Regions from separate parts of the Neobacillus sp. NPDC058068 genome, predicted to be linked through region 1. Evidence: a T-box and tRNA genes for the amino acid it is inferred to sense, from the RefSeq annotation. Region 1 holds a T-box; the other holds one or more tRNA genes.
The links. The T-box of region 1 lies ahead of tyrS (tyrosine--tRNA ligase). A T-box ahead of a tRNA ligase gene usually reads a tRNA of that ligase, here a tRNA-Tyr.
Positions count from the first base shown of each region.

Region 2: it encodes a tRNA-Tyr, which carries the amino acid that the T-box ahead of tyrS (tyrosine--tRNA ligase) is inferred to sense. The anticodon was not compared.

Region 1 is NZ_JBHVSI010000017.1:108,877-116,097, forward strand. It holds gene ACFVSW_RS19705 (N-acetyltransferase) at 1-441, opposite strand, end outside; gene acsA (acetate--CoA ligase) at 634-2,352, shown strand; gene ACFVSW_RS19715 (transglycosylase domain-containing protein) at 2,403-5,192, opposite strand; T-box leader at 5,337-5,559, shown strand; gene tyrS (tyrosine--tRNA ligase) at 5,603-6,856, shown strand; gene rpsD (30S ribosomal protein S4) at 6,954-7,221, opposite strand, start outside.
Region 2 is NZ_JBHVSI010000016.1:65-7,285, forward strand. It holds partial or broken rRNA gene rrf (5S ribosomal RNA) at 1-31, shown strand, start outside; tRNA gene ACFVSW_RS18280 (tRNA-Glu) at 73-147, shown strand; tRNA gene ACFVSW_RS18285 (tRNA-Val) at 151-226, shown strand; tRNA gene ACFVSW_RS18290 (tRNA-Thr) at 260-335, shown strand; tRNA gene ACFVSW_RS18295 (tRNA-Lys) at 344-419, shown strand; tRNA gene ACFVSW_RS18300 (tRNA-Leu) at 430-514, shown strand; tRNA gene ACFVSW_RS18305 (tRNA-Gly) at 524-598, shown strand; tRNA gene ACFVSW_RS18310 (tRNA-Leu) at 604-692, shown strand; tRNA gene ACFVSW_RS18315 (tRNA-Arg) at 707-783, shown strand; tRNA gene ACFVSW_RS18320 (tRNA-Pro) at 792-868, shown strand; tRNA gene ACFVSW_RS18325 (tRNA-Ala) at 892-964, shown strand; tRNA gene ACFVSW_RS18330 (tRNA-Ser) at 973-1,065, shown strand; tRNA gene ACFVSW_RS18335 (tRNA-Met) at 1,095-1,168, shown strand; tRNA gene ACFVSW_RS18340 (tRNA-Asp) at 1,172-1,248, shown strand; tRNA gene ACFVSW_RS18345 (tRNA-Phe) at 1,286-1,358, shown strand; tRNA gene ACFVSW_RS18350 (tRNA-Tyr) at 1,383-1,467, shown strand; tRNA gene ACFVSW_RS18355 (tRNA-His) at 1,473-1,548, shown strand; tRNA gene ACFVSW_RS18360 (tRNA-Cys) at 1,563-1,636, shown strand; tRNA gene ACFVSW_RS18365 (tRNA-Gly) at 1,648-1,721, shown strand; tRNA gene ACFVSW_RS18370 (tRNA-Ile) at 1,734-1,807, shown strand; tRNA gene ACFVSW_RS18375 (tRNA-Asn) at 1,834-1,905, shown strand; gene ACFVSW_RS18380 (GNAT family N-acetyltransferase) at 2,074-2,589, shown strand; gene ACFVSW_RS18385 (uracil-xanthine permease family protein) at 2,754-3,923, shown strand; gene ACFVSW_RS18390 (hypothetical protein) at 4,022-4,183, opposite strand; gene ACFVSW_RS18395 (histidine kinase) at 5,526-5,720, shown strand; gene ACFVSW_RS18400 (HupE/UreJ family protein) at 5,937-7,013, opposite strand.

The DNA of each region.
Region 1 (7,221 bases):
TAATTTAGTGTTTTTTAAATCCCAATGCCAATAGTACTCTGTTGTGATAATAAGATAATCTTCCATCGTATCATCCATCATCGATACAATTAATAGATTCTTTCCGACAGCACAGCCCCTGAATTCTGGGATTACCTCAATTGCCCCGAGTTCGATTAAATTATCCATTTTTCCTTCAGACCAGCGCTCTAACGGGTCTGGATAAAGGTATGTAACATAACCAACGATGGTATGCCGGTTTCGTGCAATAATAATCCTGCCTTCTTTCAGTTTCGCTATCCCAATTAAGGCCTGGTGCTGTTGGGCAGGAGGGCGAAATGCGACAAGGTCTTCATGAAATTCGTAGCCTGCTAGTTTATCTGAAGAAATAGGACCTTCAATGATTAAGTTCCCATGAGGAGTTTTCAATTGTTTAGCATTATAAGTCTTTTTGTGTTCCATACGGTCACCCACCCGGTAAGATCGTTTGTGTTTCAATTCTATTATACATAAAAACAAAAAGGAAAAGTTGACTTTACAAAATTTTCAGTGTTGTTAAAAATATTAAAATAATAGCGAATGTATTTTTAAAATTGTGAATAGTTACTATTTGTACTATAATAATCTCATATTCTTCAAGAGGGGGAGATTGGAATGAAAGTGGAAGCGTTGCCGGTTGTGCAGGGGGAACATAATTTACGCAATTATGATGAGATGTATAACCAATTCGACTGGAAAGAAACCGAGAAGGCATTCTCTTGGAGTGAAACAGGGCTTGTTAATTTGGCATATGAGGCCATTGACCGCCATGCTCAAACCTTCCGAAAAAATAAGGTTGCCTTATACTATCGTGACGCATCAAGAAATGAGAAGTATACCTTTAAGGAAATGAGAGACCAGTCAAACAAAGCTGGGAATGTGTTAAAGAATTATGGTGATGTAGAAAAAGGTGACCGTGTATTTATTTTCATGCCTCGTTCTCCCGAGCTTTACTTTACAGTTTTGGGTGCGATTAAGCTTGGGGCAATTGTCGGTCCATTATTTGAGGCCTTTATGGAAGGTGCTGTCAGAGATCGTTTGCAAGACAGTGAAGCTAAGGTATTAGTTACGACCCCGGAATTGCTGGAACGTGTTCCAGTAAATGAATTACCGGCATTAAAGCATATTTTCCTAGTCGGCAAAAATGTAGATGAAGAGGGTCCTTATATTAATTTCTTGAACAAATTTGCAGAGGCAAGTAAGGAATTAAGAATTGAATGGGTGGACAGGACATATGGTCTGATTCTGCATTATACCTCCGGTTCTACTGGGAAACCAAAAGGAGTACTGCATGTACATAATGCAATGATTCAGCATTATCAAACAGCAAAATGGGTCCTTGATTTAAAAGAGGAAGATGTATACTGGTGTACGGCCGATCCAGGCTGGGTTACCGGGACTTCTTACGGAATATTTGGCCCTTGGTTAACAGGAACATCTAATGTGATTATTGGAGGCCGCTTTAGTCCTGAGACCTGGTATCAAATGATTGAAGAATTTGGGGTCACGGTTTGGTATAGTGCTCCCACCGCTTTCAGGATGTTAATGGGTGCAGGTGACGAGGTTGTTAAGAAATTCGATTTAAGCAGCCTTCGACATGTGCTGAGTGTTGGCGAACCGTTGAATCCGGAAGTAGTGAAATGGGGAGCAAAGGTATTTAATAAACGAATTCATGATAACTGGTGGATGACTGAAACAGGTGCCCAGCTGATTAGTAACTATCCTTGCATGGAAATTAAGCCTGGATCGATGGGTAAACCAATTCCAGGGGTGATTGCTGCTATTGTTGATAATCAAGGCAATGAGCTCCCGCCGTATCGAATGGGGAACCTTGCGATCAAGAAAGGCTGGCCATCGATGATGAATGCGATTTGGAATAACCCGGAGAAATATGAATCATACTTTATGCCAAATGACTGGTACGTCTCCGGAGATTCCGCCTATATGGATGAAGACGGGTATTTCTGGTTCCAAGGACGGGTTGATGATGTCATCATGACGTCCGGTGAGCGTGTTGGACCATTTGAAGTAGAAAGCAAGCTTGTTGAGCATCCCGCTGTTGCAGAGGCAGGCGTTATCGGAAAACCGGATCCGGTTCGCGGTGAAATTATCAAAGCCTTTATTGCCCTGAGGGACGGATATGAACAGTCAGATGAACTTAAAGAGGAAATCAGGCAATTTGTTAAAAAAGGTCTCGCTGCCCATGCAGCGCCGAGGGAAATAGATTTCCGCGACAAACTGCCGAAGACGAGAAGCGGTAAAATTATGCGCCGCGTCTTGAAGGCCTGGGAGCTTAATTTACCAGCAGGCGACCTTTCAACTTTAGAAGATTAATTAAAAATAAAAACCGCACCGGTCAAATTAAATGATCGGTGCGGTTTTTATTATTGCGGTGTTGTTGTTTCAGGTGTTGTTACAATAGGATCAGGTATTGTTATGCCGACCTCTACAAGATTAGATGGAGCGGATTCGTTGCCAGCGATATCAACTGCAGTTACATAATAAACTCCGTTTCCGGCTTTATACGAAAGGCTCGAACCATTAATAACGCTCGTGACTTTAGTTGAAAATACATTTCCTTGATAGACTCTATAGCCCACTATATCATTATCCCGGGCTGCTGACCAAGTTAATGTATTACCTGAGGCTGTTAAACGGACACTATCAGGCTTCTTCCCATTATCGACCATTTTGGAGTCAGGAACGAGAATTTTCGCCCAACGATCTTTCTCAGGTATAAGCTGTCTTGTATTTTTGAAATTCTTTCCGACCATTCGAGTAATAAAGTCCGGGTTTAAGATAAGACCAAACTGGGCAAACTCTTTTGGGGTAGAATCTAACGCTAAATATCTTTTCCCGCCAATCGTAACAAACTTTCCTTCAATCAAGCTATCATCAATTTTCGTCGGAACATCTTTGACGTTAAAGTAATCACTTTCAATTAAGCCGGCCTTCGAACAGGCATTGGACGGCAGCATCCCTGAAACAGCACAATAGGATCGTTTCACGATTCCTTCAGGCATGGTAAATGACTCTTTTGGTGCCACTAAATCCGGTCTGATTTTATATGCTGCATTAATTAATTCAGCCCAAAGGTTATTTGTCCGCTGGCTGTAAGACAGCACTCCTTTAGACTGCAGCGATTTTGGCGTATCGTAACCAGTCCAAATACCAAAGGTTACGTTTGGATTTGTCGCAACAAACCAGGAATCCGTATATTCATTACCTGTTCCTGTTTTACCGGCCCAATCGGCTCTAAAGTTCAATTTACTATTGATCCCGGCGGCAGTTCCCGTTTTAATTACATCGCGCATCATATCTAGAGTTAAATATGCTGTTTGCGGTTTAAAAACATCAACTGGCTTTACTTCGTGTTGATAGATTATTTTGCCGCTTTTATCGACAATTTTATCAATCAAATAGGCATCAATAAATTTACCATTGTTTGCAAAGGTACTAAAGGCATTTGTATTCTCTTCAATGGTAACACCCTTCTGTAACGAACCGATGGCAGCTGAAGGGTTTGTATGATCATCTTTTAGAAGAGAGGTAATTCCCATTTTTTCTAGGTATTTTGCCGGTTGTTGGTCAACAATTTCCTTGTATAGTTTTACGGCAGGAACGTTATAGGATTTTGCAAGTGCATAGCGAGCAGAAACTAAACCGCTATAACCTCCACCGTAATTTCGCGGCCATGGTTTACTTCTGCTGGGGTCCAAATATAATTCAACATTTGGCAGCGGTGTTCCCGGTGCCGCTTTACCTAATTCGATTGCAGGGCCGTAGACAAGCAGCGGTTTCATCGTGGACGCATTTGGCCTGTATGCACTAGTTGCATGATTAAGCTGTTGTTTGTTGTAATCCCTTCCGGCAACAAAGCTAATAATCTTACCGGTCTTATTTTCGATTAGTTCTGCTCCAACCTCGACAGGCTCCATAATCGTTTTCTTTTCTCCAGTTTCCGGGTCTTCCACTTCCTGAGGTTTATCTGCTCCATAGTATTTATAATTGTCTTTTACCAGCTGCATCACATCGTAAATCTCTTTATCAATTGTCGTATGAATTTGGTAGCCATTTTGATGTAAATTATGGTTAGCTAACGTTTTGTACTTGTAATAAAGATTATCATCATTTTTTAAGTCTTTTTCTGTATAGCCATCCTTTTGAGCTAGTACGGTAGTCAGAGTATCGATAGCACGCTTTTCAATTTCAACCGTCAGCCAAGGGTATTTTTCAAGCGGATTTGTAACCGGCGCGATAAAGTCCTTGGTGATATCATAGGCAGATGCCTCAGCGTACTGCTGCTGGTTTATATACCCGCCGTCAAACATACGCTTTAATACCGTTTTCATTCGGCTAAGTCCTGGTTCAAGGTTGTTCTTAATGGTCCCCTCTCTTGTAAAAGGGGTATATCCGAATGGACTTTGCGGCAGCCCAGCGATGAAGGCTGATTGTGCCAAGTTCAATTCACTTGCTTTTTTGCCGAAAATGCCTTTAGCTGCCGTTTGGACACCGGCAATGTTTCGTCCGGATGAGTTTCTTCCAAAGGTTGAAACATTCAAGTAAGCTTCAAGAATTTCTTTTTTGTCAAAGAACTTCTCTAATCGAAGGGCAAGTAAAATTTCATTGGCTTTCCGTTGAAATGAAACCTCATTGGTTAAAATTTGGTTTTTTATTAATTGCTGTGTTAAAGTACTGCCGCCTGTTTGAACAGAAGAGTTTGAAACTTCCTGGAAGACGGCGCGAAAAACAGCTTTTGGGACGACTCCATTATGTTTGTAGAAGTATTCGTCTTCGGTAGCGACAACTGCGTTAATTAAATCCTTCGATACTTGATTGAGTGTCACTTGTTCGCGTTCAAGATCGGTTCTGAGCTTACCAAGATAGACATTATTAGAAAAATATAATTCCGATGTTTCTGTGTAATTATAAATATCCTTTTTCATACTTTCGTATGAGCGTACGGGTTCATCCTTTACAAGCGAGGCGAAATAACCTGCTCCTACCCCTGCACCGAATGAGCCTCCAATAATGACAACGGTCAATATTAGGAGGAATAAGTTCCAAAAGACTTGATATGTGATTCGTGCACTTTTTACCGTTTTTTTATGGGTAAACAAGTTAAGTGCGGATTTAGCTTTTTCCAACCATGCTTGTAATTTTTCATTTTTCAAAAGCATCACCTCTTTTAAAATCACATCCATTATAGCATACAGACGCTATAAAAAACTGACAAACTTCTACATTTTTCTGATATTTCCAGTTCGTGTTTGACAGTTAGAAGAAAATATGATAAAAAAACTATAAGTTAATTTTATATTAAAGCTGTGAAGGGAATCAATTGTAGTTCTTCTATCCCTGTTATTAGAGAGCCGGCGGTGGTGGGAGCCGGTACATATAGAAGAATGAATTACGTCCTCGAGCTTTCTCTGTGAATATTATTATTAGTAATGGAGAACGGTGATAACCGTTATTTTTTTCAAGTTGGAGGATGATGATATCCTCAAGCTGGGTGGTACCGCGTAAAATTACGTCCCTGCATTTTTGCAGGGACGTTTTTATTTTGAAGTTGGAGGGATTTAGAATGGATTTATTACAGGATTTAGCATGGAGAGGAATTATTTACCAGCAGTCAGACGCCGAAGGGTTAAAAGAGCTTCTAGATACAGAGAAAATCTCACTATATTGTGGTGCCGATCCGACGGCGGACAGTTTGCATATCGGGCACTTGGTACCGTTTTTGACATTGAGAAGATTTCAACAGCATGGTCACCGACCTATCGTATTAGTCGGCGGTGCAACAGGGTTAATTGGTGATCCAAGTGGAAAGAGTGAAGAGCGCAATCTTCAAACCCTTGAGAAGGTACAAGAAAATGTTGCCGGTATCCAAAAACAGTTAGCGGCAATTTTCGAATTTGAGGGTGAAAATGGCGCAACAATGGTTAATAACTACGATTGGGCCGGATCGATGGATATCGTTACTTTTTTACGTGACATCGGCAAGCATATCGGTGTTAATTACATGCTCGCTAAAGATACTATTGCCTCAAGGCTTGAAACAGGTATTTCTTTTACTGAATTCACCTATACCATTTTACAAGCAATGGATTTCAATCATTTGTACCAACACCATAATTGTAAACTGCAAATCGGAGGCAGTGACCAATGGGGTAACATTACCTCTGGGTTAGAATTAATTCGGAAAATGCAGCCTGAAGGGGCAAAGGCCTATGCTTTAACCATTCCGCTCGTGACAAAAGCGGATGGGACAAAATTTGGCAAGACAGAGGGCGGCGCTGTTTGGCTCGACCCTGAAAAAACTACGCCATATGAGTTTTATCAGTTCTGGATTAATACAGCTGATGCCGATGTTATCAAATACTTAAAGTTTTTTACGTTCCTTTCACATGAGGAAATCGAAAAATTAGAAACGGCCGTTGCTGAAGAACCGCATCTCCGTAAAGCGCAAAAGGCATTAGCAGAAGAGATGACACGTCTTATCCACGGCGAGGACTCATTAGAGCAGGCGATTAAGATTTCGCAAGCATTATTTAGCGGTGATGTGAAGGAGCTAACAGCTGCAGAGATTGAACAAGGCTTTAAAGATGTTCCGGCCTATGAGTCAGCTGATGAGGAAAACCTGGTCGACCTTTTAGTTGCGGCAAAAATTTCTCCATCGAAGCGCCAGGCGCGTGAAGACATTACCAATGGAGCGGTCGCTGTAAATGGTGAGAAAGTAACGGACTCCAACTACAGCTTGGTGGAATCCGATAAAATCGAAGGTCAGTTTACCATCATTAGAAGAGGGAAGAAGAAATATACGTTAATTAAATATTAATTAATCAGGGCTTTGGATTTCCAAAGCTCTTTTTTTAATAGAACTTCTATAATACAAAAACCCCCGTGCCAAATTGGAACGGGGGTTTTCTGAAAGATTAACGTGAGTAGAACTCAACGATGAATGTTTCGTTAATTTCAGCAGCAAGCTCAGAACGCTCTGGTAAGCGAGTGAACGTACCTTCTAATTTGTCAGCATCGAAAGTTACATAATCAGGAATGTAATTCGTTACTTCGATTGCTTCTTTGATCACATCAAGGTTACGTGATTTTTCACGAACGCTGATTGTTTGACCAGGTGCTACGCGGTATGATGGGATATCTACGCGAGAACCATCAACTAAAATGTGACCGTGGTTTACTAAT
Region 2 (7,221 bases), on a different contig from region 1:
GCGCCCCTGTGAGAGTAGGACGTTGCCAGGCTAAGCCCCTTTTGGGGCTATTGTTTTGTCGAAAATTACTATGGCCCCTTGGTCAAGCGGTTAAGACACCGCCCTTTCACGGCGGTAACACGGGTTCGAATCCCGTAGGGGTCACCATATGGAGGATTAGCTCAGCTGGGAGAGCATCTGCCTTACAAGCAGAGGGTCGGCGGTTCGATCCCGTCATCCTCCACCATAATTTTATTTAACATCCTATTTCAAACTACATGCCGGGGTAGCTCAATTGGTAGAGCAACTGACTTGTAATCAGTAGGTTGGGGGTTCAAGTCCTCTCGCCGGCACCATTTTTTTCGAGCCATTAGCTCAGTTGGTAGAGCATCTGACTTTTAATCAGAGGGTCGAAGGTTCGAGTCCTTCATGGCTCACCATTTTCATATTGCGGGTGTGGCGGAATTGGCAGACGCACCAGACTTAGGATCTGGCGCCGCGAGGCGTGGGGGTTCGACTCCCTTCACCCGCACCATTTTTAAATGCGGAAGTAGTTCAGTGGTAGAACACCACCTTGCCAAGGTGGGGGTCGCGGGTTCGAATCCCGTCTTCCGCTCCAATATTGCCGGGGTGGCGGAACTGGCAGACGCACAGGACTTAAAATCCTGCGGTAGGTGACTACCGTACCGGTTCGATTCCGGTCCTCGGCACCATTTTTCAAACGAATGCGCCCGTAGCTCAATTGGATAGAGCGTCTGACTACGGATCAGAAGGTTATGGGTTCGACTCCTTTCGGGCGCGCCATTATTTTACGGGAAGTAGCTCAGCTTGGTAGAGCACTTGGTTTGGGACCAAGGGGTCGCAGGTTCGAATCCTGTCTTCCCGACCAGTCGAAAATTACATTATTAACACGGGGCCTTAGCTCAGCTGGGAGAGCGCCTGCTTTGCACGCAGGAGGTCAGCGGTTCGATCCCGCTAGGCTCCATTTTATTTGGAGGAATACCCAAGTTTGGCTGAAGGGATCGGTCTTGAAAACCGACAGGCGGGTCATACCGCGCGGGGGTTCGAATCCCTCTTCCTCCTCCATATATTATTTATTATTTACTTTCTATTATCGCGGGGTGGAGCAGTCTGGTAGCTCGTCGGGCTCATAACCCGAAGGTCGCAGGTTCAAATCCTGTCCCCGCAATATGGTCCGGTAGTTCAGTTGGTTAGAATGCCTGCCTGTCACGCAGGAGGTCGCGGGTTCGAGTCCCGTCCGGACCGCCATTTTTTTTATCCCGGTAGATTAAATGCCGTTGATAATGGCTCAGTAGCTCAGTCGGTAGAGCAAAGGACTGAAAATCCTTGTGTCGGCGGTTCGATTCCGTCCTGAGCCATCTTTACATGAAATATCCTTTTATGGAGGGGTAGCGAAGTGGCTAAACGCGGCGGACTGTAAATCCGCTCCCTCAGGGTTCGGCGGTTCGAATCCGTCCCCCTCCACCATTATGGCGATTGTGGCGAAGTGGTTAACGCATCGGATTGTGGTTCCGACATTCGTGGGTTCGATTCCCATCAGTCGCCCCATTAATTTTTAATGTGGCAGCATAGCCAAGTGGTAAGGCAGAGGTCTGCAAAACCTTTATCCCCGGTTCAAATCCGGGTGTTGCCTCCAAATTTAAGCACGCGGGTGTAGTTTAGTGGTAAAACCTCAGCCTTCCAAGCTGATGATGTGAGTTCGATTCTCATCACCCGCTCCAATCATTATCTTTGGGCCTATAGCTCAGCTGGTTAGAGCGCACGCCTGATAAGCGTGAGGTCGATGGTTCGAGTCCATTTAGGCCCATTATCATAAAATCATATTTTTATTATTCCGCAGTAGCTCAGTGGTAGAGCTATCGGCTGTTAACCGATCGGTCGTAGGTTCGAGTCCTACCTGCGGAGTCATTTTTTAAAACGTAGTAGTAGAGATCAGAGTATCTCTACTTTTTTTGTCGTCTAGGAAACAATCGATCGATTTAGTTAACTAACATGCAGGTATTTCAAAGTAGTTTGTTGTATTTAAACGTAAAGAATAAATAAAGAAAATTAGTACTCTATGAGGAGGAAAAAATGAACTTGGATTACGATGAAAGTTTTAATATAAAAATTGCTACCAATGAAGATAGTAGTAAAATAATAAAAATGTTAAAACAGATAGCTTTATGGATGAAAGATAATGAAATAAACAAATGGAAGTTTCTATTAGATGGCGGTGAAGATGCAGAAATTGAACAAGCGGTATCTAATCAAGAAACGTATATTGTTTTGAAAGATAACGATATTGTTGCTACATTTACACTTTTATCAAAACAAAGTGAATGGGATAGGCATATTTGGGGAGAAGATATTTCCTCTACATCGTTTTATTTACATAGACTTGCCATTATTCCTCCATATATGAAGAAAGGTATGGGTAGAAGTATTTTGGCTCTGATACAAAACAATATTAGTGATAAAGAGTATCTTCAGTTAGATTGTGTTGCGGATAATATAAAATTAAATAACTTTTATAAGAATAATGAATTTGAACTTGTTGGTTTAACAGATGGACATAGTAAATATCAAAAAAATATGAAAAAGAATTGAAAATTCTCCCCAATACAATTGAAGGATAAATTCCCTTACATTTTCTGTGGTGAAGCCCTGCTTTAAAAAGTCAAAATATATAGAAAATACTTTACGAATTTATTCTAAAAATAAATAGTAGAAATATATGATATATGAAGGAACTATTAAAGGGGGGAAAACGATTGAAAAAGTTTTTAAGCGCAATCCCATTATCATTCCAGCATTTGTTTGCGATGTTTGGTGCAACAATTTTGGTTCCGGCACTAACTGGCCTTGATCCAGGAAGTGCACTTATTGCCAGTGGTTTAGGAACCTTGGTTTTCCATCTTATTACACGCGGAAAGGTTCCCACGTATCTAGGTTCATCTTTCGCCTTTATTGCTCCGCTTGCATTGTATGTGGGGGAGTTACATTCACCGGGTCAAGCCGTTGCAGGTCTTATCAGCGTTTCCATTGTTTATGCCATTGTATCTATGATCATTTCCTTTGTCGGTTTTGAAAAAGTCCGTAAGGTAATTCCTGCAGTTGTCGTCGGACCTGTTGTAAGTATTATCGGTCTTTCGCTGGCAACCACGGCGGTGACCAGCATGGCTTCGACCAATTGGGATGTCGCTATCGTCAGCCTTCTGGCAGCAGTCATCGCAACGCTTGCAGGCACAAAGGTAATCCGGCTCTTTCCGCTCCTCATCGGTCTTGCAGTAGGGTATGCATATGCCGCGGTGCGTGGATTTGTTGATTTTCATACCATTGCAGCTGCACCGACTTTTGCTCTTCCGCATGTTGTCATGCCGGAATTCACCTGGGTCGTAATCCTCGGAATGGCGCCGATAGCCCTGGTTACCATCATCGAAGACCTTGGACATATGTTTGTGCTAAATGAGATTACAGGAAAAGATGTGACAAAGAATCCGGGTTTTTCAAGCATCCTATGGGGGAATGGCATTGCAACATTAATCTCGGGCTTCATCGGCGGACCTGCACAAACAACTTACGCGGAAAACCTCGGGGTTCTAGCCATCACACGCCAGTTTTCCAGTAGGATCATTCAAGGCGCTGCTGTTATTGCGATTCTTCTTGGCTTGTTCGCTAAAGTCGGAGCTGTTATTCAATCCATTCCGGTTGCAGTGATGGGCGGCATCTGTATCCTGTTGTTTGGTATGATTGCTGCAATGGGAATCCGTCACCTCATTGAGGAAAAAGTGAGTCTGGCTAATATGAAAAATTTGGTCATCGTCGCGATTATCTTCATCATCGGAGTTGGATATGCTCATAACGGTATCGCCTACGCTACCATTGCCGGATTGCTCATCTATTGGCTCATACCCGATTTTACTATAAAGAATGAACGTTAAAATGAAAAAGCCATTCCCAACATTTGCAGCGGAATGGCTTTTTCAATGCAGGTTAGCAGGAGATCTGCCCCCTACTATTTAACCAAGAACATTCATTTTTATTGATATTCTTTGTGTGGTGGTAGATGATAGGTCTTTCCCATGACCAATATTTTGCTGCCATAATCGAAAACAAGGTCTTGACTATAGTCGCCTTGGAGATACAGTGTTACTTCCGCATTGTACGAAGTAGCAGTGTAAACTACATGTTCATTTGTCAATTCACGCTTCCAGTTTTCATCAAAACATGCTGATAATACATCACTACATGACGTGTTATCAAAGCTAATCGTTTTAATAATCATCCATCTCCTTTTGGGGATTTTTATCATTCTATAGATGTTACAGAAACCTTCTTTATAGTTAATCCATATTTTTACCTCCCTACCATCTATCCCTGTTGTGGATTTGTACTGTATTTATATGTGTCAAGGGTAGGACATGCTTTAGGTTTGTACCCGTTTTTCAAAAAAATCAGAAAAGCAAATTGAAGATTTCGAGCATGAAGGAAAATACGACATTTAGGAGGGGAATGGGGGTGTGTAGATAGGGTGTATTGAATGGTAAAAAATTTAATGGGACGAGTGGACAGGCTCCTTCTCCCAGTTATTATTTAGAACGACTGTCTCCTCGTACATTCTTGATATACGATAAAACCACTAATGGGTGTCTTAATGTTTATTGAATGAAAGATTACTGCCAGTTAGCGAGACTTATGTGCAAAATTACTTGTGGGATTGGATTGCTGGATTTGTTGAATCACATTTTGTGCCAAGTCCGTCGTAAAAGAATCTTTTGAATTACTCTAATTTGGGTTTCCGTGGGGGCGATTTTTTACGCTTGTTCGGGCTCAGCGATTCCCTCAGAGTGCCCGAACCATGAGTTTTTTCACTTCCATGGGCACTGTGAACCTTTCAGAGTGCCCGAACCATGAGTTTTTTCACTTCCATGGGCACTGTGAACCTTTCAGAGTGTCCGTACCATGAGTTTTTTTGCTTCCATGGGCACTGTGAACCTTTTAGAGTGCCTTAACCATGAGTTTTTTTGCTTCCATGGGCACTGTGAACCTTTTAGAGTACCCGTACCATGAGTTTTTTCGCATCCATGGGCACTGTGAACCTTTCAGAGTGCCCGAACCATGCGTTTTTTTCGCTTCACGGGCACTGTGAAGAGGTCTACGTAGGTCTTTCCGCTGAAAATATGTCAAAAAGTCGAAGTAGAATCCATTTACGTCGTCCTTCCTCCGCTTACGACATAATTTAACTCACTTATTACCTATTTTTTAAAACTTACGACATTTCCTGGCTATTATTTGGAAAGCAATTTTTTCATGGATTGGGACGAGGAAAGGCTTATATATCAAGGATTCCTACTGTTTTAATTAAACGTTTGTTTGATAGGGAAAATAGAAGAAGATGGTCGTGGACATGATGTGACAGATGATTTGGAGTGAGGTTGCGCATTGCCATCTCAAAATATTGGACGCACAAACTCTCATTACCCGTCTTTGTTTCTTGTATAATAATGTTTAGGTAAAAAAGAGGAAAGAAGGGGAGTGAAGAATTGAAACCGAAAAGAATTACACTTATCATTCCAATCATGATTATCGTTATGGCTGTAGCACTTTGGATGCTTAATAAGGACTTTTCAGAAATACAATTAGGAATTAGACTAATCATTGCACTAGGAGCTGCACTATTTTCAGGAGCAATCTCCTATTTTCTTTTTCCAAATAATGAAGGAAGGAAACGGTCTTGATTGCATGGAGGTAGTTTCCCTAAGTGTAAGGCTAGTAACAGCAAGATATTTTGAATTGCCCGCTATCTTTAAATAATTCAAAGATAGCGGGCAATTCTTTTTTTTATCGGTTCTTTATAATTTATACTAACGGTTTTTTTGATACGGTTCACCTCAACGGTTTAAAGATACTAAAAAAGTACTTTAACCGTTTTTTTCAATTAAAGCCAATGAAATTTATAAAAACGCCCTTTCAATATACCAGACCACTCCAAAAAGGGTAATTGTGGTCGAAATGGCAGGGATTGTCCATTTGACTCTGCGAATATATTGAATAACCGGATATATGAATAACACGATCAATACTTGACCGATTTCAATACCCAAATTAAACGTCAATAGAGAAGAAGCAAACTGCCCTCTGTCCATCCTCATTTCTGATAATATATCGGCGAACCCGAATCCATGAATCAACCCGAATCCGAATGCTAACCATACATTGTGTTTCGTGTTCCGTTTTAAAAGGTTGTTAAGGGCAACATAAACGATACTCAGCGCAATGGCAGACTCAATGAACCTTCCAGGCAGCGTTACGATATGCAAACCGGCTAGAATTAAAGTCACCGTATGGGCTGCAGCAAATGCTGTAACAACCTTAAGAATCTGTTTGATTGAGGTAGCTCCTATTAGTAGAGCAGTCAAAAACAAAATATGGTCATAACCGGTAATCAGATGTTCCATTCCGAGCAATAAAAATTGCTTTATGGTATGAAAATAACTCAATTCGCCCAGGTGGGTTTCCCGCGAATCATAGGTCAACACTGAATTTTGTTTCTTTCCGTTAAGGTCTAGCGTGACATAATTCGTGTGCCATTGGTCTAAATCATCAAAAAACAGGTTATAGGATAATATGAATTGCTCAGGTTTTTGTTTTATCGGATACTCCAGTACTGCTTCAACGTAAGGCGTTTTGTTCACTTTCGTTGCTTGAAGCCGGGTTAGAGTTCCATCTAACGGTAAACCGTCGGCATGGAGTTTGATATTGGAGAGTAGATAGGATTCCACATCTGTTTTTGAATCCTCCAGAAATCGGTTAATGACTTCCGGTGAATGATTGCTGATTTCGGGATCATTCGGGGTGATTACGATCCTCAATTGGTCCATATTCATTCGCAATACATATGTAATAGTGCCATTTTTTTCTGTGATGTCGGAATAAGCTTCACTGTCGTCGGCATGGGCAAACGTAACAGGGACAGTGAAGCCGAATATCGCAAATAATGCAACGATCATCATGACCCATTTTTTATTCATCTTGTTTTTCCTCCAGATTTCAACTTTTTCAGATGAAAGAAATCATTTACATAAATATCCCACTGACCATAAAAGCCAGCGGGATGAAAACTTTGCGATTGTCCAGCTCCAGCGACTAGGGGCTCGAGGTCACAGGCTTGTCTTGTGTCGTGTCTACTTCGTGGGCATTAAGGAAGACTAATCTCTGTCTTCATACGCTTGCCAGTCG